DNA from 2 places in the Shinella sp. AETb1-6 genome. Region 2 is predicted to be linked to the other one. Evidence: riboswitches for the same ligand, from Rfam matches in the RefSeq annotation. Region 2 holds a riboswitch; the other holds the start of a gene.

Region 1 (14,414 bases), on a different contig from region 2:
CGTTGATGTAGCGGAAATAATCCCGCTCGCCGGCCCACCAGAGTTCGCCGGATGAGGCATAGGCGCCGACGCGATAGGTCGGCAGCGGGATATACTGGCTCACCTCCTCGGCCGAAGCCGGGATGAAGCTGGAGAAAAGCGTGCCGGCTAACAACGCGGCGACAAGCAGACGTTTCATGGTTCAACTCCTGGGTTCAAGATGGGAAGAGACGGCGGCGCGCACCCTGCGCTCGCTGCAAGCCGAGAAGCCTCGCCAATCCTTCCGGCTCCTTGATCAGGAACCAGATGATGAGGAGGCCGAAGATCGCTTTCTGGATGTTCTGGAGCAGGCCGGCATCGACATGGCCGCCGAAGACGTGCTGGAACAGCCAGTCGAGTGCCAGCGGCAGAAGACTGACGAAAGCCGCGCCGAAATAGGCGCCGCGAATGGTGCCCAGACCGCCGATGATGATGATGAAAAGGATCTGGTAGGAGCGCGTGAGGCCAAAGCTCTGCACGCTGGCCGATCCGAGATAGGCGAAGGCCCAGAGCGCGCCAGCGATGCCGAGAATGAAGCTTGAGACCGCAAAGGCCTGCAGCTTCGCGCGGAAGACCGGGACGCCGATGACTGCGGCGGCCGTATCCATGTCACGGATCGCCATCCAGTTCCGCCCCGTCTGGCCGCGGATCAGGTTGAAGGAGAGGAGCGTCAGGAGCGCGACGATGCCGAGCGTCAGGTAATAGCGCCCGTGCGGCGTATTGGCCTCCAGCCCGAAGAAGGAGAGGCCGCGCGACAGGGCGATGGTGGCGGACGAGTTGCCATTGTAGAACCAGGGAAACTTCAGGAACAGCCACTCGAAGAAGAACTGGGCGGCGAGCGTGCTGACGATCAGGTAGAAGCCCTTGATGCGCGTCGACGGAATGCCGAAGAGAAGCCCGACGGCACCCGCGATGAGACCCGCCACGACCAGCGCCAGCGGCAACGGCAGATCGGGAACACGCAGTTGAAGGGAGAAGGTCGCGTAGGCGCCGACCATCATGAACGCGCCGGCGCCAAGGGAAAGTTGGCCAGCGTAGCCGGTCAGGAGATTGAGGCCGAGGCCAGCGAGGGACAGGATCAGGAACGGCACGATGATCGCGTTGATCCAGTATTCCGAAGCGAGGAAAGGGGCGGCAAGAAGCACGGCGATTGCTGCGGCAATGCCGACCGCCTTCAGGCCGACGGGATCGACAGGTTCGGCGGCAGCGGGCAGGTTGATCTCGGACATGGCTCAGACCCTTTCGATCTGTCGTTCGCCGAACAGGCCGGCCGGGCGGATGAAAAGGAAGACGAGCGCCAGCGCATAGGCAAACCAGGGCGTGATGCCGCCGCCGAGATACGGGCCGATATAGGTTTCGGCCAGGCTCTCGCCGGCTCCCACGATCAGCCCGCCGACGATGGCGCCGGGGATCGAGGTGAAGCCGCCGATGATGAGGACGGGAAGAGCCTTCAGCACCACCAGCGACAACGAGAACTGCACGCCCTGGCGCGCGCCCCACAGCAAGCCGGCGACGAGGCCGACCAGTCCGGCGACCGCCCAGACAATCTGCCAGATGCGGTTGATATCGATGCCGAGCGACAGCGCCGCGCGCGTATCGTCCGCCACGCCCCGCAGCTGGATGCCGATGCGCGTGCGGTTGAACAGCAGCGACAGGACGACGACGATCGCAAGCGCCACACCGGCGGCGATGAGGTCGAACTGGCTGATCATGATATCGCCGAGGAAGATCGGCAGGTCGTCGATGCCGAGGTTCAGGGCCCGCACCTGCGATCCCATGATGCCCTGCGCGACGCCCTCCACGACATAGGAGAGGCCGAGTGTCGCCATGAACAGCGTCATGGGGCTGCGGTTGGTCAACGGACGCAGCAACAGCTTTTCGATGGCGATGGCGGTGAGGATCAAAAGAGCGATCGTCACGGCAATCGCGCCGAGCGCCGGCACGCCCTGATCGGTGAGCGTGACGAAGGTGAGCGCGCCAAACAACAGCAGGGAGCCCTGGGCGTAGTTGAAGACGCCCGACGCCTTGTAGATCAGCACGAAGCCGATGGCGACGAGAGAGTACATCGTGCCGGCAAGCAGGCCGCCGATCAGGGTTTCCAGGAACATGTTCATGCCGCGGCCTCCGCATGTTGGGCGCCGAGATAGGCAGCGATGACATCCGGATTGTCGCGGATGGTTTCCGGCGGGCCGTCCGCCAGCTTGCGTCCGTAGTCGAGCACAACGACATGGTGGGCGAGTTTCAGGACGATGCCGATGTCGTGCTCGATGAGAACGACGGTGAGGTCCAGCTCCCTGTTGAGCCGCGCGATGACCGCCGCGATCTCCTGCTTTTCAGCGGCGTTCATTCCGGCCAGCGGCTCGTCCAGCAGAAGCAGGCGAGGCTTTGCGACGATTGCGCGGGCGATCTCCACCTTCTTCTGAACGCCATAGGGCAAAGTGCCGACGACAGTTTCGGCATGTTTCTCAAGGTCGAACAGCTTGAGCACATCCAGAGCCCGCGCGCGAAACGCCTTCTCCTGCGAGAGCGCACGCGGCAGCCGGAACGCCTCCTCGACCAGCGTCACGCGGGACTTGCGCGACAGGCCGGCAATGACATTGTCCAGCACGCTCATGCCGGAAAACAGCGCATTGTTCTGGAAACCCCGGCCGATTCCGCGCCGCGCGGCCTCGAGCGGCTGCATGCGCCGGAAGTGTTCGCCCTCAAACACGATCTCGCCGGAATCCGGTATATAGACGCCGTTCAGAATGTTCAGCAAAGAGCTCTTTCCGGCGCCGTTCGGACCGATCAGAGCGCAGATTTCACGGCGCTCGACCTGAAAGGACAGGTCCGAAATCGCCTTGACGCCCTTGAAGGAGAGCGAAACGTTTCTGACTTCCAGGGCGGGACCAGCAGAAGTGGTCATCGTATCATGCTCCTCATTGCGTCCTGAGGCACACGCCCGCGCTCGCCCGATCAGTGACGGGGCGTCCGGTCTGTGTGCTGGGAAGGGTTGGCGGCTACGGCCGCGCGTGAAACTAGATCGGCGTCATGCAGCCTCGCCGGCGGCGGCATCCGCCTCCTCGCGCTTCACCCGCTCGATATCGCGGAAGCGATGGGCGGGATGGCTTTCCGGAAGGTACGGGCCATCGCCGAAGAGTTTTTCGCGAAGCGTGCCGTCCCGGTAACCGGTGGCGTAGACACCGCGCTTCTGGAGCTCCGGTACGAGATAACCGATCACATCGGCAAAGGTCTCGTGTGCGAGGGCATAGGCCAGGTTGAAACCGTCGATATCGGTCTCTTCCACCCATTCCTGCAACAGGTCGGCAACCGTCGCTGCGGACCCGACAAACAACGGCCCGAGACCGCCGATGCCGCCCCACTTCGCCAGTTCCTCGATCGTCCAGACCTTGCCGCCTTCCGCCAGATGCTCGACGGCCGAGATGATGGCGTTCGTCTTGACCTTCTTGACCGTGTCGGCGGGCTTGTAGTGGCCGAAATCGATGCCCGTCCAACCGGACATCAGGACCAGCGCACCGTCATACGAGGCATATCTCGCGTATTCTTCGTATTTCGCCCGTGCTTTCGCATCGGTTTCATCGACGATGATCGTCGCCATCGCATAGATCAGCACCTTTTTCGGGTCCCGGCCCTGAGCCGCGGCGCGCTGTCGGATATCGGACACATAGGCCCGCGTCGCATCCTTGAGTGGTGTCGAAATAAAGACGCATTCCGCATGGCCTGCCGCGAACTGCTTGCCCGCGCCCGATGCGCCCGCCTGGAAAAGAACCGGCGTACGCTGTGGCGACGGTTCGCTCAGGTGATAGCCGGGCACCTCGAAATATCTGCCCTTATGGCCGATCTCGTGAATCTTCGTGGGGTCGGCGAAGATGCCGCGCTCCTTGTCCCTGACAACAGCGCCCTCTTCCCAGCTGCCCTCGAGGAGCTTATAGAGCACCTCGACATACTCGGTCGCCACATCATAGCGGTTGTCGTGGGAGCGAAGCCCGCCCTGCCCGACATTCTTGGCACCGCTTTCGAGGTAGGAGGTCACGATGTTCCAGCCGACACGGCCCTTGGTGTGGTGGTCTGCCGTCGAAAGCCGCCGCGCGAATGTGTAAGGGTGTTCGAAGGAGGTGGATGCAGTAATGCCGATTCCAAGATGCTTGGTCGCCTGGGCGATGGGATTGGCCAATTGCAGCGGATCATTGACGGGGATCTGCACGCCCTGGAGCAGGGCGTTGTCCAAATTGCCCTTGTAGACATCATAATAGCCGACGACGTCGGCGATGAAGACGGATTCGAAAAACCCGGTTTCAAGGAGCTTCGCGAGATCCGTCCAGTAGTCGAGATCCTTGTATTCCCAGGAGCGGTCGCGCGGATGACGCCATAGGCCGGGGGATTGGTGTCCCACGCAATTCATCTCGAAGGCATTGAATCGTATCGTCTTGCTCATGAAGTCTCGTCCGTTTGGCTGGACGAGACATTATGATCCCAAAACGATGCCGGACAGGCATTCTATATTTTTTATAGAATTTATCTTGAAACAAATTTCCGCTGCGCTTCGGGCCCAGGGTGCCGGCCTTTCACCAAGCCGATACCCTGCGTTCAAAGCCCTTCATCGTTGACTTAGCAACAGACCCGATCAAGCCGCGTTCGCGGACGCGTCGGATTGGCGTGCCTCGATGAAGCCGATCAGATCCTCGATGCTGATGAGCGGCAGTTGATGCTGTTCTGCGAAGGCGATCAGCTCCGGCAGGCGCGCCATGGTGCCGTCATCGTTGGCGACCTCGCAGATCACACCCGACGGCGCCTTGCCAGCGAGACGCGCGAGATCGACGGCAGCTTCCGTGTGGCCCGGTCGGCCGCGCACGCCGCGCGGATGGGCGCGCAGCGGGAAAATGTGGCCCGGCCGGGCAAAATCCTGCGGCCGTGCGGTGGGATCCATCAGCGCCTTGACGGTTACGGCCCGATCAGCCGCCGAAATACCCGTCGTCGTGCCGGAAAGATAATCGACGGAGACGGTGAAGGCGGTCTGGAGATACTCCGTGTTCTGGGGAACCATCAGCGGAATGTCGAGCGCATCGAGACGCTCGCCTTCCATCGCCACGCAGATGAGGCCGCGGGCGTGTTTCATCATGAACGCGATGATCTCGGGCGTCACCGCCTCCGAGGCGACGATGATGTCACCCTCGTTTTCACGGTTTTCGTCGTCGACGACCACGATCATGCCACCACGTGCCAAGGCCGCGATTGCGTCTTCAATTTTCGACAGTGCCATTTCATTGCCTTTCAAGGGTTGCCGTAGCGGCGATTCATCCCTTGGGCGAACAGGCCTGCACCCGCACGGACGAGCGGTTTGCAGACATGCCCTCTTCCATCCGGACTTTAACCGTCGGCTCCGGCATCGCACCGGATCTGCTGACCCCTTCATTCACGAAAGGCGCTCGCGGGCTCCGGGCTCTCGCCCGATACCGCCGGTGGGGAATTTCACCCCGCCCTGAGAACATCTCTAGATAAGAAATTTTGATAGGAAAATGCAAGAGCGGCGTTAGGCATCACCGATCTAATTGTCCCGCAAGCCACCCGCCGCCCGCAGAACGACCAGCCAGTCCGTGGTCCCGGATGCTCTCGAGGATGTCGGCACCACCAGTTGTCGCAGGTCGGCGTCAGGCTTCGTGGCGGCGAGTGCACCGGTGGCGGGATCGTACCATTCGACGGCGCCGGTTGCGGCCGCCAAGACCGTAGGGTCGAGATCGAGCGAGGCGACGCCCTGGATGTAGGCGGCGGCAAAGGTTCCATCGCCTGCGACGGCGGATATGGTAGTGGCGGACGGTATGCCCTCGATATGACGCACGAACCGCCCATCGTCCGGTTTCAATTTCCACCAGTCGAAGCGCTCGAACAGGCGCGCCAGATGGCCGATGCTTTTCGCCCCTTCGCTATCGAGCGCCTGCCGCCATCCCTCCGGCGTGTCGTAGAGCGCGGGGCCGCTGAAATGCCAGACGGGGTTGTTGCCGAAAACCTGGCCGCTCGCACCCGACAGAAGCGCACCATAGGCGATCTTGCGGATTTCGTCCGCCTTGACCCCATGCTCTCCTTCATAGCGCGACTCGATCATGAAGAAAGGCCGGTGCGGCCCGGCGCGATAGCGTGCCTGCACGGCGGCCGCGACATCCTCGTAGGTATAGACCGTATCGATCGATAGCCATTTCGCATCAGGCCAATAGGCGGCCGTCGCGCTGTCGCGATTACCGTGGACGGTCTGCATCGCGCCCGGCGCTCCCTCCTCGATGCCCAGCGCCAACGCATCGACCAGCGCACGGTCCGGTGGATCATAGTCACCGCCCTGCACCCAGATGATGTTGGGATAGCGGGCATAGCGCTTGCCGATATAGCGCCCGTAAGCACGCAAGGTCTGCGGACCCGCCGCCGCCATCTCGGCATACCAGCCCTGTGGCCCGCCGTTCGCGCCGGCATAGGCCGGTGCCAGCAGCACCAGCATGCCGGCCCGAAGCGCGGCATCAAGGACGTGCTCGGCATCGGCGAAATAGCGATCATTCGGTCGCGCGAAGTCACCCGGCGTCAGAAATGGCGCGACGCCGGCTGCATTGTTCGGCGCGTTGCGCGCGAATTCATGCTCGATCAGCGAGACCAGGATGGTGTTGAACCCCCGCGCCTTTCGATCGGCAATGTAGAGGTCGGCATCCTCGGGCGGAAGATCGGCGATCAGCGACCAGGCCGCATCGCCCGTGATGAGGAACGGTTTTCCGGCCGCATCCTCCAGATATGTGCCTGAAGCGGCGATGCGCAGGGGAAAGCGCGCCTCGGCACCAGCCGGCATGACGCGACCGGCCAGCAACATGAGGCCGATCAGCAGGGTAAAACCAATGGTCCGCATCTTCCCTCTTCCTTGTTGGATACCATGGCTCAAAGCCGCTCCCGGACACCCCGCAGCCAGTTCTTCAGCGGCCGCGGCAAAAAGGTGCGCAGGCCGGCACGCAGTCCGCGCGGCATCGACCAGCCATTGATCGAAAGGGGGGCGGCGATTAATGGCGGGTCTGCTGCGATCCCGCGAAATATCGTGGCGTAGCCCGCCGCCATGTGCTCCACCGTGAAAGCGCCTTCGACCTTGCGACGCGCAGCGACCGAGAGGCTGCAAAGCTGCGCATGATCCGTGTCGAGAGTGCGAACGATCTCGGCAGCACTTGCGGTGTCGCCGACCGGGAATAGCAGCCCGTCACGCCCATGCTCCACGATCATGTCGGTGACGCCGCGAAGCCGCGAGACGACCGGCACGCATCCCGCCGCCATGGCCTCCACCAGCGCCATCGGCAATCCTTCGTAGCGCGATGGCATGAGGAAGATATCATGGCGCGCCAGCAGCGCGGGCACGGCCTGTGCCGCAACGGATCCGGCATATACGACCCGCGGGGCCCGCTCCGGCATCGCAGCCTTCAGTCGTTTGAGATCAGGGCCGTCGCCGGCGATGGTCAGGGTCGATGACGCCGGCAGCCGCGCCAGGATGTCGGGCAGCCAGAACACACCTTTGGAGGCGTCCTCGATCCGTCCGAGAAAAAGAAGGCGAAGTCCCTGCCCGCTCGGTGGTGGCGACCGTCCGGTTTCAGGGAAGGCATCCAGCGCAACGGCGTTGGCGATGACACTGGTGCGCCCGGCGGGGAAATGATGGTGTTTCACAAGATCATCGCGGCAGCGCTGCGACACGCAGACCGCCGCATGCACATGAGGCCGGATCGCCTCGGCCGCCGCGTAGGTTCCCGGCGTGATGTTGTGCACGACCATCAGGCGAATGAGATCGGCGGGAAGATAGCGCACGATATTGGTCTGTATGCGGTCGCTGAGCACATTGACCACCACGCCGTCAAACCCGCCCGCAAGGATCGCCCTTTCCAAGAGGCGCGCCGCGGCTCTGTCGTCCACCTGGGACGGCACCTCCACGAGCGTGCCGAATGCCGCTTCCTGCTCCAGCCCTGAAGCAAGCCCTTGGCCCGCCGGCGCGAGGCCGAGCCAGCAAAGCTCGATCCCGTGCGGGGCGAGGCCCGCACGCAGGTTTCTGAACACGGTGTAGGTGCCGCCGAGATGCGGCAGGACGAAATAGGCGATCTTCATGGTGGCCCCTCTGCTTCTTTTGTAAGCCGGATGGGTCATCGGAGAAGCTGGGCGTTGGAGGCCCCGGGCGGCTCTTGGCAGGAGATCGCCTGCTTTCTACCTCTTTTGGCGCAGATCCTGTCTCCGAATATCGGCGTTTTCCGCACTGCATCACGGCGCGATAGTGCGGCCGCTTGACTGTCCCTTCAACGCATATTCGACAGCGGCGGACACTCCATGAAAATCGCCTTGCTCGGGCAGTTCGGATCCGGAAACTCGGGAAATGACGGCTCGCTTGAGGCGATGCTTGGCTTTCTGCGCGGCGCGCTTCCCGATGCGAACCTGTTATGCGTCTGCTCCAATCCGGCAACGATCCGCGAGCGGTTCAGACTTGACGTGATCGGCCTGCGCGCCCGCAGGGCCTCTGTCTCACGAACGCGGCGCTGGCTCGAAAGTGGGCTTGGGCGCAATTTCGGCCGGCTGGTCAGCCTTGTCTCGATCCTGCGCATAATGGGCGATGTCGATGTGATGGTGATCCCCGGGACGGGTATCCTGGACGACTTCCAGGAGTCGCCCTTCGGCTGGCCGTTCATCGTTTACTGGTGGTGCCTTGCCGCCAGGCTGCGCGGCGCCCGCATCGCCTTCGTCAGCATCGGTGCCGGCCCGATCCGCGGTGCGCTCAGTCGCTGGTTCCTCACATCGGCCGCGCGCATGGCCACATATCGCTCCTATCGCGACGACTTTTCCCTGCGCTACGTCCGGGGCCTGGGCATCGACACCGCGCCCGACCATCGCTTTCCCGATCTTGCCTTCGGGCTGCAGGCGCCGGCGCAATCCGACGCCGTGCGTGACCGGCAGAAGCCTGCAACGATCGGCATCGGCGTCATGCGATATCGCGGATGGGAGCGCGATCATGCCGATGCGGAGGCCATCTACGCCACCTATGTCGAGAAGATCGCGGAGGTCGCACGCCGGCTCATGGATGGCGGCCACGACGTACGCCTGTTCATGGGCGACACATCGGATGAAAAGGCGCTCGACGATATCCTTGCCGCCCTTCCGGAAACCGGCAGCCGCGGGCGGCTTTCGGTGGCCCGTACGACCTCGCTGCAAGCGGTCATGGATGAGGTCTTGAAGGTCGATGTCGCTATCGTTTCGCGCTTTCACAATCTACTCTGCGCCCTCAAACTCAATCGCCCTGCCCTGTCGCTTGGATATGCGGAGAAGAACGACGAGCTGATGGCCGCATTCGACCGCGCCGAATTCTGCCAGCATATCGAGCGCTTCGACGTGGAGCTGGTGCTGCGACAGGTGGCCATGGTTCTGGACGATCTCACCGCCACCGAAAACGTCATCGCCCGGCACAACACGGCAATTCGTGCCGAACTCGTGCGTCAGCAGAATCTGCTTCTCGCACAAGTGCTGGTCCGTCGACGCGGCAAGACCCTACCACTTGTACAGGATGCCCTACGCTGAATGGACAAGTGGGCATCGCCGCGCGTGCGCCTATCCTGCTTGCAACCATCGGAATGAACCTCGTGATCCAGACACCGCAGACCTCCAGCCATTTTCCGAAAGTGTGAGCCGCATGGTCCGACGCGCGTATATGATGGCATCACTGGAGCAGTACTTCGCGCTCCTTATCAATTTCACCGTGCTGGTGATCGTGGCCCGCATCCTGACGCCCGGCGAGATCGGCGAGGCCGTGACGGGCCTGGCTATCGCCGTCGTCGCCTTCTCCGCGCGCGAATTCGTCACATCGGAATTCCTCATCCAGCGCGGCACGGTGGACGTCGAAACGCTGCGCACCGCGCTGACACTTCAGGTCGCAGTCAGCGTGATAATCGCCGCGGCCCTCGTCGCCCTCTCCGGCCTCATCACCCGCTTCTATGCCGCGCCGGATCTCTCCTTCTTCCTTTCGCTGGCAGCGGTGGCAGGCGTCATCGAGGCGCTCGCCCAGCCCGTTATCGCGCTCCTCCGACGCGAGATGGGCTTCGGTGTCCTCGCCTGCATCCGCACGGCGGTTTCGGTGACCGCGGCATTGTTCACGATCATGCTAGCCGCCCTCGGCTTCGGCCCCATAGCCTTCGCATGGGGTATGCTCTCGGGATCGTTGATGCTGGCAATCCTCGCCGTCACCTGCTCACCCTTACCCGCAGCCGCGATCTTCCGCCCGGGCCTTGCGCGCTGGCGTGAAGTGCTGAGCTTCGGCCTGTTCAAGGGCGCAGCGCTCGTGGTGGAACGCCTGCACGAAACCGTGCCGCAGCTGATCCTGGGGCGCATCGCCTCCATGACCTCGGTCGCGCTTTACAATCGCTCGAACACCCTTTGCGGTATACCCGACCGCATCATCATGTCGGCCTTCTACAGCATGGCCTTTCCCGCGCTGGCAAGCCGCGTGCGCGACGGTCACGACATCGAGAAGACCTATCTCGGCGTGCTCGCCTACCTGTCCGTCCTCTACTGGCCGGGCGTGGTGCTGATCTCCCTCCTCGCCCCCTCGATCGTCGGTATCGTGCTTGGGCCACAATGGACCGAGGCCGTGCCCGTCGTTCGCGTGCTGGCGCTCGCGGCCGTCTTCTGGTTGCCCGTCATCGTGACAGGACCGCTTCTGCTCGCGCTCGGCCGCAACAGGGACGCCTTCCTGGCAAGCCTGGTCTCGCGCTGCCTTGCCGCCGGCATCCTTTGCGCCGCCAGCCTTCATGGCGTGATGGCCATGGCACTGAGCCAATTCGTCTCGCTGCCCCTCCAGATGGTGGTCGCGCTCGCCTTCGTGCATCGCCACGTCCGCTTTTCCCTGTCCGGCCTTGCGGCGGCGCTGATGCCAAGCGCCGTCGTCACCGGATTTTCGCTGGTCGGGCCTGTCGCATTACTCGCGATGCCCCGTCATCAGGAGGCAGGGCTTCTCATTTTTGCCGGTGCAATCCTTCTTGCCGGCGGTGGCTGGCTGACTGGGCTCCTTGCCACGCGCCATCCGTTTCTCATCGAACTCCAGGTTCTGCTGAATGCCGGCCGCGACCGTGCCCGCCGGCTGCGCCGATTTCTCGTGGCATCGGGAGCATGAACCATGGCGAGCGTCGACGTCGTCATCCCCAACTACAATTACGGCCGCTATCTCGAAGCCTGCGTGAACAGCGTGCTTTCGCAGGACATGGCCGAGATCCGCGTCCTGATCGTCGACAACGCCTCCACGGACGACAGCGTCGACGTCGCCAGACGCCTCGCCGCCTCGGATTCACGGGTCAAGCTGCTTCTGCGGCCGGAGAACCTCGGCCCTCATGCCTCCTTCAACGCGGGGATCGACTGGGCGCGCGCCGATTACTTCCTCCTGCTCTTCGCGGATGATTTTCTGGTCCCGGGCGCGCTGCGCCGGGCGACCGCGGTCATGGAACGGGATTGCGGCATCGCCTTCTGCTACGGCCGCGACGTGGCGATCCGGGGCGACGTGCCGATCCCGGAGATCGAACCACAGCCTGCCGATCCGCCACTCAGGCTGATGACCGGCCGAGCCTTCATCGAGCGCTTCTGCCGCCTCGGCGTCTTTCAGATACCTGGACCGTCCATCGTCGTGCGCACCAGCGTCCAGAAGCGTGCAGGCCACTACCGGACCGCACTGCCGCACAGCGACGATTACGAACTCTGGCTGCGGCTTGCGCTGTATGGAACCGTGGCCGAGCTGGATTGCGTCCAGGCCGGCATCCGTTCGCATGACGCCAACCGCTCGACCGAGCTTTGGGCGCACCAAACCCTGCACATCCGCCACACGGCCGATGCCGCCGAGAGCTTCTTCTACCATGAAGGGCGATGGCTCGACGGAGCGGAGACGCTGCGCCGTCGCGCCCGGCGCGGTATCGCCGAACGCGCCTACTGGTCGGCGGTGTCACATGCGCTCAGGGGAAACGGGGAGGCGTGGAAGCTGCTGATGCTCGCCTTCCGCATGGCACCGGCGACCGCCGTGCTGCCGCCTTTGGGCTACCTGCTGCATCGAGCTGACACACTGCCGCGCATGCGCTCCCTGCTCTCCAGGATCCAGCGATAGACCTCAGCGTTCCGCCACATCGCCCGTATCGAGGGCAAGGCTCACCCGCAGAATATCACCTGCCCGCACCGGATCGGTCTGGCCGACCGGCACTTCGCGGTACTTGCCGTCGACCAGCCGCACGGCGGAGAAGCGGAAAGCCGTCTGGCGCGCGCCGCCTTTTCGTTCAATGGCGATGCCGGCCTCGGCCATCGCCTGCAGGCTGTAGGTCATCTTGCGCCGCAGGCGCAGGATATCGATGTTCAGATCACGCAACTCCGCTGCGACTTCGCCCCGGCGCTGTTCTCGCAACGAACCGAGGCGACTGTCGATCACGACCAGGTTCTGCCGGGCGCGGGCGAGAAAGGAGCCGAATTCCAGCACATCGCGGTTGGTGGCGGAAATTTCCCGTTGCTTGTCCCGCAGCTGCGTCTTCGAGGTAAGACCCCGCGCCACCATGCTTTGCGCGAGCTTCACGTCCTCGTCCAGCAAGGTGAGTTCGCCATTGCGCAGCTTGCCGCTCTTTTCCAGCGTATCGATCTCGTCGACATAGCCGGCGCGCTGCTGCTCCAGGCTCTTCAGCTCGGCGTCCAGCGTCGTGCGGCGCAGCTCGAACAGCGTGCGCTCGGCTTCCACGATCTGATCGACGATCCGCGGATCGGGCGTGCCGATTTCCTCGCTCGGACGATAGGTGAACGGCTGACCGTTCAGCTCCGCCTCGAGCCGGACGCGCTTCACGTCCTGGCCGAGAAGCTGCGCGCCGAGATCGACGTAGTCCTGGCGCAGGCCGGCGAGCCGCACGCCGGCGTTGTCGCCCTGCGCCAGCACTTCCTTCTGCCCGCCACCGAGCGCGAAGAGCTCCAGCGCGATCATGCCGGGACGGAATTCATAGCGGCCGGGCCTCTGGACTTCACCCACGACGAACACCGGCGCGTAGGTTTCCACGACGACCGAAACCGACAGATTGGCGATATGCTCTTTCAGTCCCGCATCGATGGCCTGGCGTACCTCTTCGACGGGCCTGCCACTCACGGCGACGTTGCCAAGCAGCGGATAACCGATCGTTCCGTCAGCCCCGATGGGGAAGGATCCGCTCAGCCCGGGATCACCATAGACGGTGATGCGCAGCACGTCGCCGCTCGCCACCCTGTACTCCTGTCCCTGCGCGTTCGCCGGAGCAACCGAGCCGGCAAGGAGCAGGATGCAGGCGCATGCCTTCAGAAAAAGGATGTGCCACCGGGAACGTTGGTCATCACGTGGCGTAGCGTGAAGATGTGCCATGGCGTCCAGACCTCACATACCGACGATCGAGGGCAAGTCGACGGGCATTTCCATGCGCTTGCGGCCGTCGGCGGTCGAAGCGGCATGATCGTTGGCAAAGGAAACGACATTGCTGCGCTCCAGCGTGGCGCGGCATGCCCCGTTGACGACGAGGCCATCGATGGTAAGGCCGGCGGTGCCGAACTTGCGGATGGCGCGGTCGGTTTCGGTGCGGTCGGCGCCCTGGGGGACGACAAGGATCGTCCGGTCAGCGAGCGCGGAAACCAGCAACGCGCCGGAACCATTCGATACCGCCGTGGAGTCGATCACCACGACGTCATAGGCACTTCTCAGCGTGGTCAGGAGGCGCGCAAAGCCGCCGTGCCCGAGAATATGTTCGGCGGGACCGTTCGACGTGCCCGCGCAGATCAGGTCGATCCCCGAGGGACCATCGTGACGAACGAAGTCTCCGATCTCCACCTCTTCGCGCGGACCGATCGTATCGACCGTGCGCACCGGTCGCGCACCGAATTCGGCGGCGACACCGGGTGCGGTGAGGTTTGCATCGAGCAACAGCGTGCGCAGGCCCGTTGCGGCGAGCGAGCGGGCAAGACAGGAAGCGACGAGTGTCTTGCCCTCGCCGCCGGCACCCGATGTCACCGCGATCACCGGCGTTTTCCCAGGCCGTGCGGAAAGACGCAGACGGCTCTGGATGTCGGCGACGGCATGGGCGAACGGTTCGCGGGCATGGCGAACGAGATCGCCGATGCCGGCACGCTGCAACGGGGACAATTCAGGAAGACGCCCGAGGACCGGAATGCCGGCACCGCCCTCCTCCGGATCGGCGCGGCGCAGGTATCCGGCGCGCAGCTCGAGAAGAAGGGCTGCAAGCGCGCCGCCGGAAAGGCCGAAAACCAACCCGCCCAGGAGCCAGGCGGACGCGCTCGGGCTTGATGGCGATGAGGACGGCACCGCGCGCGAGATGATGCGCGCTTCGGCCATCGCGATGCCATCCTGTTCGATCGTCTGT
Region 2 (14,414 bases):
CCGTGGGAAATGCGCGGCGTCGATTACGTCAAGGCGGTGGAACTGCTTCAGGACGCGCTCGGCGAGAAGGTCGCTGCGCTGATGGTGGGGCAGAACGGCAAGTCATCGACGCTGAACGGCTGGCTGCCGTCTGCCATCCTCGGCACGAAGGTGCTGGATGCCGTGGGCGACATGCGCGCGCATCCGACCGGCGACATGGGCTCGATCGGCATGGCCGGCTCGCCCGAGCAGATGATCCAGACCGCCGTTGGCGGCAATCGTGACGAGAACCGCTACATAGAACTCGTCGTGCGCGGCGCCACCGCGAAGGTCTCGCCGATCCTGCGCACGGCCTCCGACATGTCGGGCGGCTTCATCGCCTCGTGCCGCAACCCGCTGCGGGCTTCCTATGTCCGCAGGAACGCGGCGCTCGGCGGCATCTCGCTGGCGCTGAAACTGGGCGAGGCGATCCTGGCGGCAGAAGGCCGGGGCGGCGCGGCGATCATCGACGCCATCGTGAAGACGACGGGCGGCGCCATCCTGACCGAGGGCACGATCACCGACAAATCCGTGGTCTACACGAAGGAGGCCTTCGACATCGGCACGGTGACGCTCGGCAAGGGCGACACGGCTTCCGTGCTGCATGTGATGAACGAATACATGGCGGTGGAATCCGCCGACGGGACACGGCTTGCGACCTTCCCCGACGTCATCACCACGCTGTCGCCCGAAGGAGAGCCGCTGAGCGTCGGGCAGCTCGAGGTCGGCATGACGGTCTTCGTGCTGCATGTGCCGAAGTCGATCATCCCGCTCGCATCGAGCGTGCTGGATCCCACGGTCTATCCCTCGGTGGAGAAGGCGATGGGGATCGAACTGGCGCGGTATGCGCTGGAGACGGTGGTTTGAGAGAAGAGGGGGTAAGCCTCCGCACGAACATATGAGGAAACACCCATGCCGAAGCCGAATTCACGCCACCCGAACTACCCCATCCCGTCGGGCCCCGTGCTGCGCGCCAAGGGCTGGCGGCAGGAAGGATTGCTGCGGCTGCTCGAAAACGTGCTGTCGGTCGGCGAGGACCCCGACAATCTCATCGTCTATGCCGCGCTCGGCAAGGCGGCGCGCAACTGGGCGGCGCACAGGGCCATCGTCAAGGCGCTGAGCGAGATGGAGGAGGACCAGACGCTGGTCATCCAGTCCGGCAAGCCGGTCGGACTGCTCAAGACCCATGCCAAGGCGCCGCTCGTCATCATGGCGAACTGCAATATCGTCGGGCAATGGGCGAAAGCGGAAGTGTTCTACGAGCTCCAGCGCAAGGGGCTGATCTGCTGGGGCGGACTGACGGCCGGCGCCTGGCAGTATATCGGCAGCCAGGGCGTCATTCAGGGCACCTATGAAATCTTCATGCGCATTGCCGAAAAGCGCTTCGGCGGCAGTCTTGCCGGCCGTTTCATCCTGACGGCCGGGCTTGGCGGCATGGGCGGTGCGCAGCCGCTTGCCGGCCGCATGGCCGGAGCGGCCATCCTCTGCGTCGACATCGACCCGGCACGGGCGGCGGCGCGCAAGGCGGTCGGCTATCTCGAACATGTCGCGCCGGATCTCGATACGGCGCTCGCCATGATCGATGCGGCGGTGAAGGAAAAGCGCGCCACCTCCATCGGCCTCGTCGGCAATGCGGCGGAGGTCTACCCCGAAATCGCGCGGCGCGGCATCGTGCCCGACATCGTCACCGACCAGACCTCGGCGCATGACCTCGTCTACGGTTATGTGCCCAAGGGCATGAGCCTCGACCAGGTGAAGGGCCTGCGTGATGACGGACAGGGACAGTTGATGGCGGCAAGCCGTGCTTCGATCGTCGAACATGTCTCGGCCATGCTGGAATTCCAGAAAAGGGGCTCGGAGGTCTTCGACAACGGCAACCTCATCCGCACGCAGGCGCGGGAAGGCGGCGTGGCCGATGCCTTCGACATCCCGATCTTCACGGAAGCCTATCTGCGTCCGCTGTTTGCGCGCGCCATCGGTCCGTTCCGCTGGATGGCGCTGTCGGGCGAGGAGAGCGACATCGCGCGCATCGACGATCTCGTGCTGGAGATGTTCCCGGACAATTCGATCGTCACCAACTGGATCCGGCTTGCGCGCGAAAACGTCCCCTTCGAAGGTCTGCCGGCGCGCATCGCCTGGCTGGGGCACGGCGAGCGCACCGCTCTGGCCTTGGCGGTCAACACGCTGGTCGGCGCGGGCGAGTTGAAGGGGCCGGTCGCCTTTTCGCGCGACCATCTCGATGCCGGCGCCATGGCGCATCCCAACATCATGACAGAACGCATGAAGGACGGCTCCGACGCCATCGCCGACTGGCCGTTGCTCGATGCCATGCTGCTCTGCTCGTCCATGGCCGATCTCGTGGTCGTGCATTCCGGCGGTGGCGGTTACGCGGGCTACATGACGAGCTGCGGCGTGACGCTGGTGGCGGACGGAACGGACGGCGGGGCCGAACGCCTCGAACACGCCCTGACCAACGACACGTCGCTCGGCGTGATCCGCTACGCAGATGCGGGCTATGACGAGTCGTTCGACGAGATCAAGCGGAAGGGCATCGGCCATATCGCGCCGGGATGATTTGGCATGTCTGCTCCGCGGCCTTCAGGCTGTTTGGAGGGATTAATAACAATTGTCAGAAAACGCGAGGCATTCCGCCTTAAGTGACTGAAATGTCTCAGTCAGCTGTAAACGTTGCATTTAACATTTCGCGGTAATCTTCCGTTAGTAATTCCGTCCCTGCAGCGAGAGGGCGGGCTCCGGTTAGTTTTGCGTGCGAGTGCCTATGCGTCTTTCGATCCTTACGGCGGCCCTCCTTGGCTGTGTTACCCTGGCGGGCTGCGCGTCGAGCGCAGGTCCCGAAACGGTCCTGTCCATCAAGCCGTCGCGCGAGACGACGAGTTCGGTCAAGGCGACCGGGCCGGTGCCGGAAGTGGCGGTCGGCCAGGGCAAGGTGAAGGCCGAGGGTGCCAGCGAAATGCTCGCCTGGGCCGGGCCGGTGCCGGGAACCCAGGTCTTCGAAAGCGTCACCGAAAAGGCGGTGCGTCCCACCGCGCGCCCTGAAGAGGGCGCGGTAACGGCCGAGATGCCGTCCATCGGCAAGCTCGGAAAGCGGTCCCGCATCTACAGCCAGCAGTTCCGCGATGCCAAGCCGATCAATTTCGGCAAGCGCGCGCCCAAGCACTATCAGGTCCACGGTGTCGACGTTTCGCGCTGGCAGGGCGATATCGACTGGGTGAAGCTGCGCACGCAGGGCGCCAACTTCGCCTTCATCAAGGCCACCGACGGCGGGGACCACACCGACCCGATGTTCCGTCACAACTGGCGCGCCGCCAAGGAGGCGGGCATCCGCCGCGGCGCCTATCACTTCTTCTACTGGTGCCGCGTGGCCAGCGAGCAGGCGGACTGGTTCATCCGCAACGTGCCGAAGGACCCGGACGCGCTGCCGCCCGTCATCGATGCCGAATACAACGGTGAATCGAAGTGCAAGCGCCGCCTGACGCGCGCGCAGTATGTCGAGAAGATCCGTGTCTTCGCCGAGCGGCTGGAGCGCCATTACGGCAAGCGGCCGATCATCTATACCGCGCCGGACTTCTACGCCGACAACCTGTCGGGCGAGCTGAAGGAATATCCGTTCTGGCTGCGCTCGGTCGCCGCCCATCCGTCGGTTCGCTATCCGAACCGCCGCTGGCTGTTCTGGCAGTATTCCGGCTCGGGCCTGTCGCATGGCGTGAGCGGCAAGATCGATCTCAACGTCTTCGTCGGCAGCGAGAACGACTGGCACAACTGGCTTGCCGGCCAGTCGACCTGAGCGTTTTGCGGCCGCTGCCGTGTCGTCACGGCAACGGCGGCGACGGTAACGCTGTGCATCCCGAAGATGTGATCTTCCAATTGCTTGCCGCCGGCATCGCCGTTGGCTAGCGATCCTGCATCCATACGGGATTTGCAGGAGTTGTTTCCAGAAATGTCTGAGATCGGTGTCTTCTCGCGCAGGGCCTTCCTCATGGGGGCTGCAGCGACGCTGGCGGGGTGCGCAACCACGCAAGGCGGCGTGAAGAACGTGCCCGTTCCGCAGAGGGTCAGCTACCCGATCGTCCCGGCGACGGACGAGGAGCTTGCCGCGCGCTATGCGGCCGTCGAGGATGGCGGGCATCTCATTCCCGCGATCCCCTACAAGGAGATCGACCCGAAATACTATCGCCAGCGCGTGAAGGATCCGACCGGCGAAGCACCGGGCACCGTGGTCGTGGATACGCCCGGCCGCTTCCTCTATCTGGTCGAGCCCGGCGGCACGGCAATGCGTTACGGTGTCGGCATCGGCCGCGACGGCTTTGCCTGGGAGGGCGAGGGCATCATCCACTGGCGCCAGCCCTGGCCGCGCTGGAAGGTGCCGGCCGACATGATCGCGCGCACGCCGAGCCTTGCCCGGTATTCCGTCGAGAACGGCGGCATGGATCCCGGTATCAAGAACCCGCTCGGCGCGCGGGCGCTCTATATCTTCCAGGACGGGAAGGACACGCTCTACCGCCTGCACGGCTCGCCGGAATGGAAATCGATCGGCAAGGCGACCTCGTCGGGCTGCGTGCGGCTGGTCAACCAGGACGTGATCGATCTCTACAAGCGCGTGCCCTATCACGCGCGAATCGTCGTGCATCAGGGACCGCTGGGCTCGGTCTGAGGCCGGTTGCCGCTCAGGCGGCCTTGAACCGCGCCATGATCTCGGCGCGGGCCGGATCGGTGAGCGTGACGGCGGCGCCGAATTCGAGCGGCGTGAGGGCGGCCTCGTCCGGATAGACGATCCTGTTGCCGGTGATTTCGGCCGGCAGCAGGGCGACGACGCGGCTGTCGGTGGCCGGGGTGCCGTTGGCGATGTGCTCGCGCACCGCATTCTGCGGGTCCATCAGGAAGTTCAACAGCGCGTAGCCGGCCGGCTTGTTGGGCGCATTCTTCGGAATGGCGTAGAAGTCCGACCAGATCTCGCCACCGTCCGAACCGAGGGTGAAGGCGATCTCGGGCACGTCGCGATTGAGCTGCGCGCCGTCACTGGTCCAGCACATGGTCATCCAGGCATCGGTGCCGCGCATGGGGGGCTGATAGTCGCTGGTGACGGTATAGAGATGCGGCTTGACCTCAAGCAGCAGTTCCTCCGCCTTGGCAAGTTCCCCGGGCTTCACCGAGTTGAAGGAGAAGCCGAGCGAGACGAGGGCGTTGCCGATGGCGGTGAGCTGGTAGTCGTGCACGATCGCGCGGCCGTCCGCCTCGTCCATGGCGGCTGCGAAGAACTCCTTCCAGCTCGTGACCTTCACCTTGTCCGTGTTGTAGGCGATGCCGGTCGTGCCCCAGTTCTTCGGCAGCGCATAGACCTTGCCCTCGGCGGTGCCCTGGCTGGTGAAGCGGGCATTCTGGGTGCCTGCATCGAAATTCGGCAGGCGGGGCAGGTCGAGCGGTTCGATCAGGCCGAGGCGGGCATAGGTGGAGATCGTGTAGTTGGTCGGCACGAACAGGTCCCATCGGGCGCTGTCGGCTCGAAGCGCCTCCAGCATCTCCTCGTTCGAACCGAAGATGTTCACCTCTACCGCGACGCCCGTGGCAGCGGTGAAGGCCTCGAACGTCGCCGGGTCGTGATAGTTCGGCCATGTCGCGATCGACATGCTCGATCCAAGATCGTCGCTCGCATGGGCGGCCGATGAGAACCCCGGCTGGCGGGCAAGAACGGCGGCGGCAAGGCCAAGGCCGGTGACACCCAGGAAATGGCGCCGGGTGATCGAGCCGCGCTTGAGGCGCATGAAGGTGTCCGTCAGCGCGCCGGCCTCCATCGCGTCATGTTTGCTGAACCATTTCGACATCGCGCTGTTCCCCTGCCGTTAAGTCGGCCTCGCTGCCACGGGCCGGAAGGACGGGCATGCCGGTGGCCGCCGGAAACGAGCCCGCGCAACAGGCGGTCGCACGCATGGTAAGCCGGGAGAGGTGATTTATCCGTAAATCGCGCACCCCACATTGGGACTTGTGCGGTGCAGCGAGCATGCCGGCGGGATCGTCCGGCACGGCAGCGCGCGGCGTTCGGGACCATCGCAAACCCGGCCGACGCCGGGTCTGCTCTTGTCATTTCAACGCGTTATCGCCATGCGCTGGCAGGACGATTCCGGTCGTTGATGCGTCGATTCAAGCGACGGCGGCGAGAGCGGCCTGCGCGCGGGCGTCGATGATCTGGCGCGCGGCGTTGGCGGCTTCCTTGCCCTTGATGACGAAATGATCGCGGAAGAAGGCGATATGCGCTTCCGATTCCTGGAAGTTGTGCGGCGTCAGCACGGCGGAGAGAACCGGTACATTGGTATCGAGGCCGACGCGCACGATGGCATCCACCACGGTGCCGGCGACGAAATCGTGGCGGTAGATGCCGCCGTCGACGACGAGCGCGACGCCGAGAATGGCGGCATATTTGCCGGTGCGGGCGAGCAGCTGGGCATGGAGCGGAATTTCAAGCGCGCCCGGCACGTCGATCACGTCGACATCCTCGGCGCGGCCGCCAAGCGCTTTCCATTCGGCGACGAAAGAATCGACCGCCTGATCGACGATGCCGGCATGCCAGCGGGCGCGGATGACGGCGATACGGGAGGAGGGGGTGGCATTCGCATTCATGTCTAGGCCTTTCAAGGGTTGAGCCATTTTTCAACGGTCCCCTTGGGCGAACATGCAGGTTGTCCGCCAGCGCGGCGGTGGTCCTGCTTGCCCTCTTTCATCCGGACTGTGACCGTCGGCTCCGGCATCGCACCGGATCTGCTGACCCTTCCATTTGCGGAAGGCGCTCGCGGGCTCCCGGATTGCTCCGGATACCGCCGGTGGGGAGTTTCACCCCGCCCTGAGAACATCAGGACCATAACGGGCAAACGCCCGCGGATCAAATCCGCGGGCGACGCAAAGAGCGACTTTCACGACAGAATTTTCCAACCTTCGCCGGAAGGCTGGAATGAACGGCTAGTCGCGGATAATGAGCAGGTCGCTTGCCACGAAGCGCAGCGTGACCGTCTCGCCCACCACCGGGGGCACGAGGCCCGGGCTGTTGAACATGTCGAAGGAGATGATGCTTTCGCCGACCTTCATGCGGGTGCGGATGACCGAGCCGAGGAAGTTGGTGGAGACCACCTCGCCGGACAGCGCGGTATCGCCCTTGGCATCCGGCGCGATCGATCCGGCCTCGGGGCGCAGCGCCAGCGAGATCGTGTCACCCGCCTTCACGTCGCCGAGCGGTTCTCGCAGGGTGACGCCCTGGTCGCCGATCGACACGCGGTTGGAGGCGGGATCGACGACCTTCGCCTCGATGAGGTTCAGCGTGCCGACGAAGTTGGCGACGAAGCGCGTGGCGGGGCGGTTGTAGATGTCTGCGGGCGCGCCGATCTGGTCGGCGCGGCCGGCATTCATGACCACGATGCGGTCGGAGATCGACAGCGCCTCTTCCTGGTCGTGCGTGACGAAGACGGTGGTGATGCCCAGCTGCTGCTGGATCATGCGGATCTCTTCGCGCAGCGATACGCGGATCTTGGCGTCGAGGGCCGACAGCGGCTCGTCGAGCAGAAGGACCTGCGGCTTCGGTGCGAGCGCGCGGGCGAGCGCCACGCGCTGCTGCTGGCCGCCCGACATCTGGTAGGGGTAGCGGTCGGCGAGGTGGTCGAGCTTGATGAGGCCGAGCATTTCCTTGACGCGCTGGTCGATCTCCGCCTTGGGACGACCGGCGACCTTGAGGCCGAAGGCGACGTTTTCGGCGACGTTCATGTTCGGGAAGAGCGCATAGGCCTGGAAGACCATGCCGATGTTGCGCTGGTTGGGGCGCAGGTTTGCCTGGCTCTTGCCGTTGATGGTGATGGTGCCGCCGGAGGGCGTCTCGAAGCCGGCGATCATGCGCAGCACCGTGGTCTTGCCGCAGCCGGACGGACCGAGGAACGAGATGAACTCGCCCTTCTCGATGGACATGTTGAAATCCTTGACGACCTGAACGGGGCCGAAGGACTTCTGGAGGCTGGTGAGGGTCAGGAAGCTCATAAAGGGTCCTTAGGCGGGGCTTTGCGCGCCCTTCTGGAAACGGGAGACAAGCTGGATCAGGCCGAGGCAGCCCCAGGTGAGGACGAAGGACATGACCGCGAGTGCCGCGGGCTCATAGGCGCGGTTGGCGCCGAGCAGCTGCATGTACGGGCCGAAGGCCGGGCGATTCAAAAGGGCGGCCATGGTGAACTCGCCGATGACGATGGCGAAGGTCAGGAAGGCGCCGGAGAGAACCGCGACCAGCACATTCGGCAGGATGATCTTGGCGAGGATCGTCGTCCAGCCGGCACCGAGGCTCTGGGCGGCCTCCGTCAGCGTGGCGATGTCGATGGCGCGCAGGCCCGTATCGACGGAGCGATACATGTAGGGCAGCGCCAGCGTGGCATAGCCGAACATCAGGAGGATGTTGGTGCCTGTGATCGATCCCGTCAGCGGCAGCCAGCTCGATGTGTTGTAGAGCCTGATATAGCCGAAGACGATGACGATGGCCGGAATGACCAGCGGCAGCAGCGTGACGAACTCGATATAGGGCCGAAGGCCGGGCAGCTTGAGGCGGACCCAATAGGCCGTCGGCACCACCAGCACGACGCCGAAGACGATGGTCGCGAGCGCCATCAGGATGGAATAGGTGAAGGTCTCCTGGAAGCGCGGATCGCCCAGCACGACGGCATAGGCATCGAGCGAATAGACGCCGCGGCGCATCTTCAGGGAGAAGTTGGTCATGCCGATCAGCGGCAGGATGAAATAGAGCAGACCGAAGATAAGGGCGCCCCAGGCCCAGAACTTCTTCATTTCAGCCACCTTTCGCTGCGCGCACGCAGCCATATGTAGATGGTGTTGGCGACGCCGGTCACGACGATCATGCCGAAGGCGAGGGCATAGCCGAGATGCGGGTTGCCGAGCACGTCGCCGCGGATCTGCGCGAAAAGCAGGATCGGCACGATGGACAGCGAGGAACCGGTGAGCGCGATGGCCGTGGCCACAGCCCCGAAGGCATTGGCGAACAGCAGTGCCAGCGTTCCCAGGAACGACGGCAGCAGGATCGGGAAGGCGACCATGCGCCAGTATTGCGTGTTGGTGGCACCGAGGATCTGCGCCGCCTCACGCCACTCGCGCTTCAAGCCGTCGAGCGCCGGCGTGATGATGAGGATCATCAGCGGAATCTGGAAGAACAGATAGGTGATCGTCAGGCCCCAGAAGGACAGGAGATTGAAGCCGAGCGCGCGCAGGTTGATGCCGAACTGGGTCTGCAGGAACACCGTGATGAGGCCGACGGGGCCGAGCGTCGCGAGAAACGCGAAGGCGAGCGGCACGCCGGCGAAGTTGGAGGCCACGCCGGAAAAGGTGAGAAGCGGGCTGCGGATCCATTTCGGCAAACCGCCGAGCACGGCGGCGGCCGCGACCGAAAAGCCGATCAGGCAACCGAGCAGGGCCGAGGCGATGCTGATCTTGATCGAGATCCAGTAGGCCGACATGATCGAGGTGGTGAACAGGCCGCGGATATTGTCCAGCGTGAAGCTGCCTTCCGGCGTCTGGAAGGCGCCGATGACGATGCGCATCGTCGGCATGATCAGGAACAGCAGGACGAAGATCGCGAACGGCAACGCGCCCAGCCAGTGCAGCGGGAGGCGGAACGGTTCGCGCGTCGGCTGTCGGGCGGCTGAACTGTCTGATGGCATCACGATGACCTCGAAGGGGTTGCCGCACGGGCGGACCACAGCCATCGCCCCGGCCGGACAGCCGGGGCGATGGAGAGTGTTGCTTACTGCACGTTCGCGCCGACGACGCTGTCCCATGCGCCGGTGACGGCAGCCTTGTTGGCGTCCACTTCCTCGAGGGTTGGGAAGTAGGCCTTTTCATAGGATGCAGCCGGCGGCAGGGCATCGATCAGGTCCTGCGGAACCTTGCCGGCCTTGACCATGGCGTTGAAGCGTGCCGGATGGCAATAGCCCTTAAGCCAGCCGAGCTGACCGTCGTCGGAATAGAGGTGTTCCATCCACAGCTTGGCCGCGTTCGGGTGCGGGGCATAAGCAGAAATCGCCTGGACGTAGACGCCGGCGAGAACACCCTTTTCCGGAACCACGACCTCGGTCGGCGGGTTGCCGTTCAGCGTCTTGGCCCAACCCAGCGCGTTGTAGTCCCATGCGATGACGATCGGGGTCGAGCCCTGCGCCAGCGTGCCGGACTTGCCGATGACGGGGACGAAGTTGCCCGCCTTGTTCAGCTCCGCAAAGTAGGCGAGGCCTGCCTCACCGGCTTCCTTGCCGGACTTCGCGTCCTTGGCGAGACCGGCGGCGAGAACGCCCAGGATGGCCTGGTTGGAGGCGCGCGGGTCGCCGGCGAGAGCGACCTGGCCGGCATATTCCGGCTTCAGGAGGTCGGCCCAGTCCTTCGGCGTGTTGGGGACAAGGTCCTTGTTCACCAGGAACGACATCACGCCGTAGTAGTCACCGTACCAGTAGCCTTCGGCGTCCTTGATCGTGTCGGGGATTTCGTCCCAGGTCGAGACCTTGTAGGGCTGCAGCAGGCCTTCGGCCTTGGCCTGCGGGCCGAAGGCGAGACCGACGTCGATCACGTCGGGCGACTGCGGGCCCTTGTTGTCCTTGTTGGCCTTGATGGCTTCGACTTCGTCGGCCGAACCGGCATCCGGGTTCAGTTCGTTGACCTGGATTTCCGGATACTTCGCCTTGAAGGAGGCGATGACGTCACCGTAACCGCACCAGTCGTGCGGCAGGGCGATGGTGGTCAGCATGCCTTCCTTCTTGGCAGCTTCGATGAGCTCGGCGCTCGGCTCGGCAAGGGCGAGCGAGGGAAGGGCGATCGCAAGCGCTGTGGAGAGCGAGAGCAGACGTTTCGTAGATGACATCACGGGTGTTCTCCTTTTGTGTGTCAGTCAACTTCGGCGAAGCTGATACTGGTGGCGCGTGAACCTTATGTGACAGTTCCGTATCGCTTTTTTCTTTTGTTTATCGTGGTTTGTCCGGCACCTCCGGCCGGGGCTTGCGAAAAAGCCGGCTGGCCTCGAACAGGCCCTCCAGCGTCTTCATTCGGTCGCTGGTTTCCTCCCAGCCCGAACTCTGGACGGCCTCGATCAGCGCCTCGATGATGAAGAGCGTGACGACGGAGGAATCCCAGGCCGAGGGTGCCTCGATATGCACGCGGAATACCTTCGCGGCGGCCTTGGCCACGGGTGACGCCCATTGATCGGTGAAGAGCACGATCTCGACGCCGCGCTCGCGTGCCACGCGGCCCAGCGTCTCCATCTCCTGCTCGTAACGGCGGATATCGAAGATCACCAGCACGTCGCCGGCCTTCATGTTCAGAACGTAGTGCGGCCAGGACGCGGGGTTGGCGGCGATCTGCGTGACGTTCGGGCGGATGACCTGAAGATGCGTGAAGAGATAGTCGGCCAGCGCCTTCGTGATGCGCCCGCCGATGATGTAGATGCTGCGCTGGCGGTCGGCCAGAAGGGCGCTCGCGCTGTCGAAGTCGGCGGTCTCCACCTGCGAGAGCGTCTGGCGCATGTTGTTCATGATCGCATCGGCGAAGCGGTTGAGGATATGCGTGCCGGGCGCATTGGCGGCCCAGCGGTCATGCTTGGTGATGGGGTTGGAGAGCGTCGCCTCCAGCTCGTGGTGCAGGCGCGCCTGAAAATCCGGGAAGCCGCGAAAGCCCAGCTTCTGCACCATGCGGGCGACGGTGGGCGTCGAGACGCCGGCATTGTCCGCCACCGTGGTGATGCTGCCCAGCCCGGAGACCGGGTAGTTGTCGAGCAATGATGTGGCGAGCTGCCGTTCGGCGCGCGTCAGCGCATCGAAGTGGGCAGAGATCACATCCGACACCGTCATGGATGCTTGATTGAGTGTCAAATTTTTCCCCTGCAGCCCCGGTCTCCGCCGGGGTTTCGACGATAAAACGCCCTGTTACAATGCGAGTCAAATGTTTTTTTGAAGAGATTTTTTCACACGGCGGTTGACAGCGGCTGTCCAGTGAAGAATTCTTTTCAGCAACGAAAAAAGCCGGTCGAGGGGATCAGGCTATGGGAATTCTGACTGGAGAGGAGGGCGACCCTGTCGCCCTGGAGAATGCTGTTGCGCAGGGCCCGGTGATCCTGGTGTGCGAGCATGCATCGCGCCAATTGCCGGCCTCGCTCGGCACGCTCGGCCTTTCCGCCGAGGCGCTTGCCAGCCATATCGCCTGGGATCCGGGGGCACTCGCCGTTTCGCGGCTGATGGCGGAGCAACTCGACGCCACGCTGCTGTTCCAGCGCTTCTCCCGTCTCGCCTACGATTGCAATCGCCCGCCGGAATCGCCGGCGGCCATGCCGGCAAAGAGCGAGGTCTTCGACGTGCCGGGCAATGCCGGACTCGACCAGGCGGCGCGCGATGCCCGCACGCGGGCGCTCTACATTCCCTTCCGCGACCGGCTGCGCGGCCTCGTGGAGACGCGGATCGCAGAGGGCAGGCCGCCCGTCATCGTGACGATGCACAGTTTCACGCCGGTCTATTTCGGCAAGCCGCGCGATGTCGAGATCGGCATCCTGCACGACGCCGATACGCGCCTTGCCGATGCCATGCTGGCGGCCGCTGGCACGGACGGCCCCTATACCATCCGCCGCAACGAGCCTTACGGCCCCGAGGACGGCGTGACGCATACGCTTCGCGAGCACGGCCTGTCCAAGGGCCTGCCCAACGTGATGATCGAGGTCCGCAACGACCTCATTCAGAATGAAGCCGGCCAGAAGGTCGTGGCCGGCTATCTTGCGGGACTGCTCGGCGCGGCCCTGTCGGCAATAGAATAAAAAAAGACCGGGGAACGAACGGCCCGTGGAAACGGAACTGAACACGAACTGGAGAGGCGAGGCGAATGCTTGCGTTTTCGCATTTGAGGAATGGGCCGGCTGAAAATGCCGTTGCTGCCGACGGAGGCGGAAACCATGCCTGATGTCATCAAGAGCTATGTGCGCTTCGTCGACACGTTCAACCGGCGTGTCGGCATTTTCGCGATGTATCTGATCTTCGCGATGTTTGCGATCCTCCTGTACTCGTCGCTGTCCAAGGCCTTCCGCCTGCCGGCGAACTGGACGCTCGAATCCGCGCAGTTCACCATGGCCGCCTATTACATGCTCGGCGGCGCCTTCGCCATGCAGACCGGCGATCACGTGCGCATGGACCTGTTCTACGGCACCTGGTCGGCCCGCAAGCGGGCGATCTTCGACATCGTGACCTCGGTTGCGCTGATCGTCTTCCTCGGCTTCATGCTCTATGGCGGCATTTCGAGCACGACCTACGCCATTCAGTTCAACGAAAAGAGCTTCACCGCCTGGGCGCCCTACATGGCGCCGATCAAGATCGTCATGACATTCGGGGTGTTCATGATGCTCGCGCAGTCGCTCTCCTCGCTCTTCAAGGATATCGCCGAATTGCGGGGAAGGCCGATCGCATGAGCTATGAATTCATCGCAATCACGATGTTCGCCGGCATGATGGTGCTGCTGCTCACCGGGCAGCGCGTCTTCGCCGTGATCGGCTTCGTCGGCGTCGTGGCCGCCTTCCTGCTGTGGGGCGAGGGCGGCTCCGAGATGGGCTTCTCGTCCGCCATGAAGCTCGTCAAATGGTATCCGATGCTCACGGTGCCGATGTTCGTGTTCATGGGCTACATGCTCTCGGAATCGGGCATCGCCGAGGACATGTACAAGGCCATTCATGTCTGGATGGGGCCGATCAATGGCGGTCTGGCGCTCGGAACCGTCGGGCTCATGGTCATCATCTCCGCCATGAACGGCCTTTCCGTCGCCGGCATGGCGATCGGCGCGACCATCGCGCTGCCGGAACTGCTGCGTCGCGGTTATGACAAGGTCATGATGACGGGCGTGGTGCAGGGCGGCTCGACGTTGGGCATCCTGCTGCCGCCAAGCGTGGTGCTGGTGCTCTACGGCATGATCGCCCGTGTTCCGGTCGGCCAGCTCTGGCTTGCCGGCCTTCTGCCCGGTCTGATGATGGCGGCGCTGATGGCGATCTACGTCTATGTGCGCTGCCGCGTGAACCCGGCGCTCGGTCCGGCGTTGCCGCTCTCGGAGCGCAATGTGCCGTTCCGCGAGAAGGTGCGGCTGCTCTCGGCGGGCATCGTACCGCTCGGCATATTCGTGCTCATGATGTGGCTGTTCCTCAGCGGGATCGCGAGCCTTGTCGAAAGCTCGGCGGTCGGCGCGATCTGCTCGGCGCTCGTCGCCTGGTGGCGCGGGCGTCTCAGCGCCCGGCTGTGGAACGACGTGCTGCAGAAGACGCTCGGCATCACCTGCATGTTCATGTGGATCCTGATCGCTTCGCTCTGCTTCGGCGCCGTGTTCGACGGTCTGGGCGCGGT

The links. A riboswitch is a leader RNA that binds a small molecule or an ion and turns the genes downstream of it on or off. The one in region 2 is predicted to bind FMN.
Region 1: linked by a shared signal. The riboswitch ahead of ribB (3,4-dihydroxy-2-butanone-4-phosphate synthase) and the one ahead of GR158_RS01705 (6,7-dimethyl-8-ribityllumazine synthase) in region 2 are both predicted to bind FMN.

The regions. Positions count from the first base shown of each region.
Region 1 covers NZ_WUMM01000003.1:292,679-307,092, reverse strand. The annotation lists gene GR158_RS07095 (ABC transporter substrate-binding protein) at 1-178, opposite strand, end outside; gene GR158_RS07090 (branched-chain amino acid ABC transporter permease) at 195-1,247, opposite strand; gene GR158_RS07085 (branched-chain amino acid ABC transporter permease) at 1,251-2,132, opposite strand; gene GR158_RS07080 (ABC transporter ATP-binding protein) at 2,129-2,923, opposite strand; gene GR158_RS07075 (LLM class flavin-dependent oxidoreductase) at 3,047-4,453, opposite strand; gene ribB (3,4-dihydroxy-2-butanone-4-phosphate synthase) at 4,643-5,278, opposite strand; FMN riboswitch at 5,363-5,509, opposite strand; gene GR158_RS07065 (DUF4038 domain-containing protein) at 5,564-6,898, opposite strand; gene GR158_RS07060 (glycosyltransferase family 4 protein) at 6,928-8,127, opposite strand; gene GR158_RS07055 (polysaccharide pyruvyl transferase family protein) at 8,344-9,582, shown strand; gene GR158_RS07050 (oligosaccharide flippase family protein) at 9,713-11,170, shown strand; gene GR158_RS07045 (glycosyltransferase family 2 protein) at 11,174-12,145, shown strand; gene GR158_RS07040 (polysaccharide biosynthesis/export family protein) at 12,149-13,405, opposite strand; gene GR158_RS25565 (polysaccharide biosynthesis tyrosine autokinase) at 13,418-14,414, opposite strand, start outside.
Region 2 covers NZ_WUMM01000001.1:358,815-373,228, reverse strand. The annotation lists gene GR158_RS01730 (DUF917 domain-containing protein) at 1-885, shown strand, start outside; gene GR158_RS01725 (urocanate hydratase) at 931-2,592, shown strand; gene GR158_RS01720 (GH25 family lysozyme) at 2,798-3,823, shown strand; gene GR158_RS01715 (L,D-transpeptidase) at 3,977-4,690, shown strand; gene GR158_RS01710 (PotD/PotF family extracellular solute-binding protein) at 4,704-5,858, opposite strand; gene GR158_RS01705 (6,7-dimethyl-8-ribityllumazine synthase) at 6,175-6,651, opposite strand; FMN riboswitch at 6,737-6,883, opposite strand; gene GR158_RS01700 (ABC transporter ATP-binding protein) at 6,988-8,049, opposite strand; gene GR158_RS01695 (iron ABC transporter permease) at 8,059-8,841, opposite strand; gene GR158_RS01690 (ABC transporter permease subunit) at 8,838-9,728, opposite strand; gene GR158_RS01685 (ABC transporter substrate-binding protein) at 9,812-10,915, opposite strand; gene GR158_RS01680 (MurR/RpiR family transcriptional regulator) at 11,016-11,897, opposite strand; gene GR158_RS01675 (N-formylglutamate amidohydrolase) at 12,089-12,850, shown strand; gene GR158_RS01670 (TRAP transporter small permease subunit) at 12,986-13,495, shown strand; gene GR158_RS01665 (TRAP transporter large permease subunit) at 13,492-14,414, shown strand, end outside.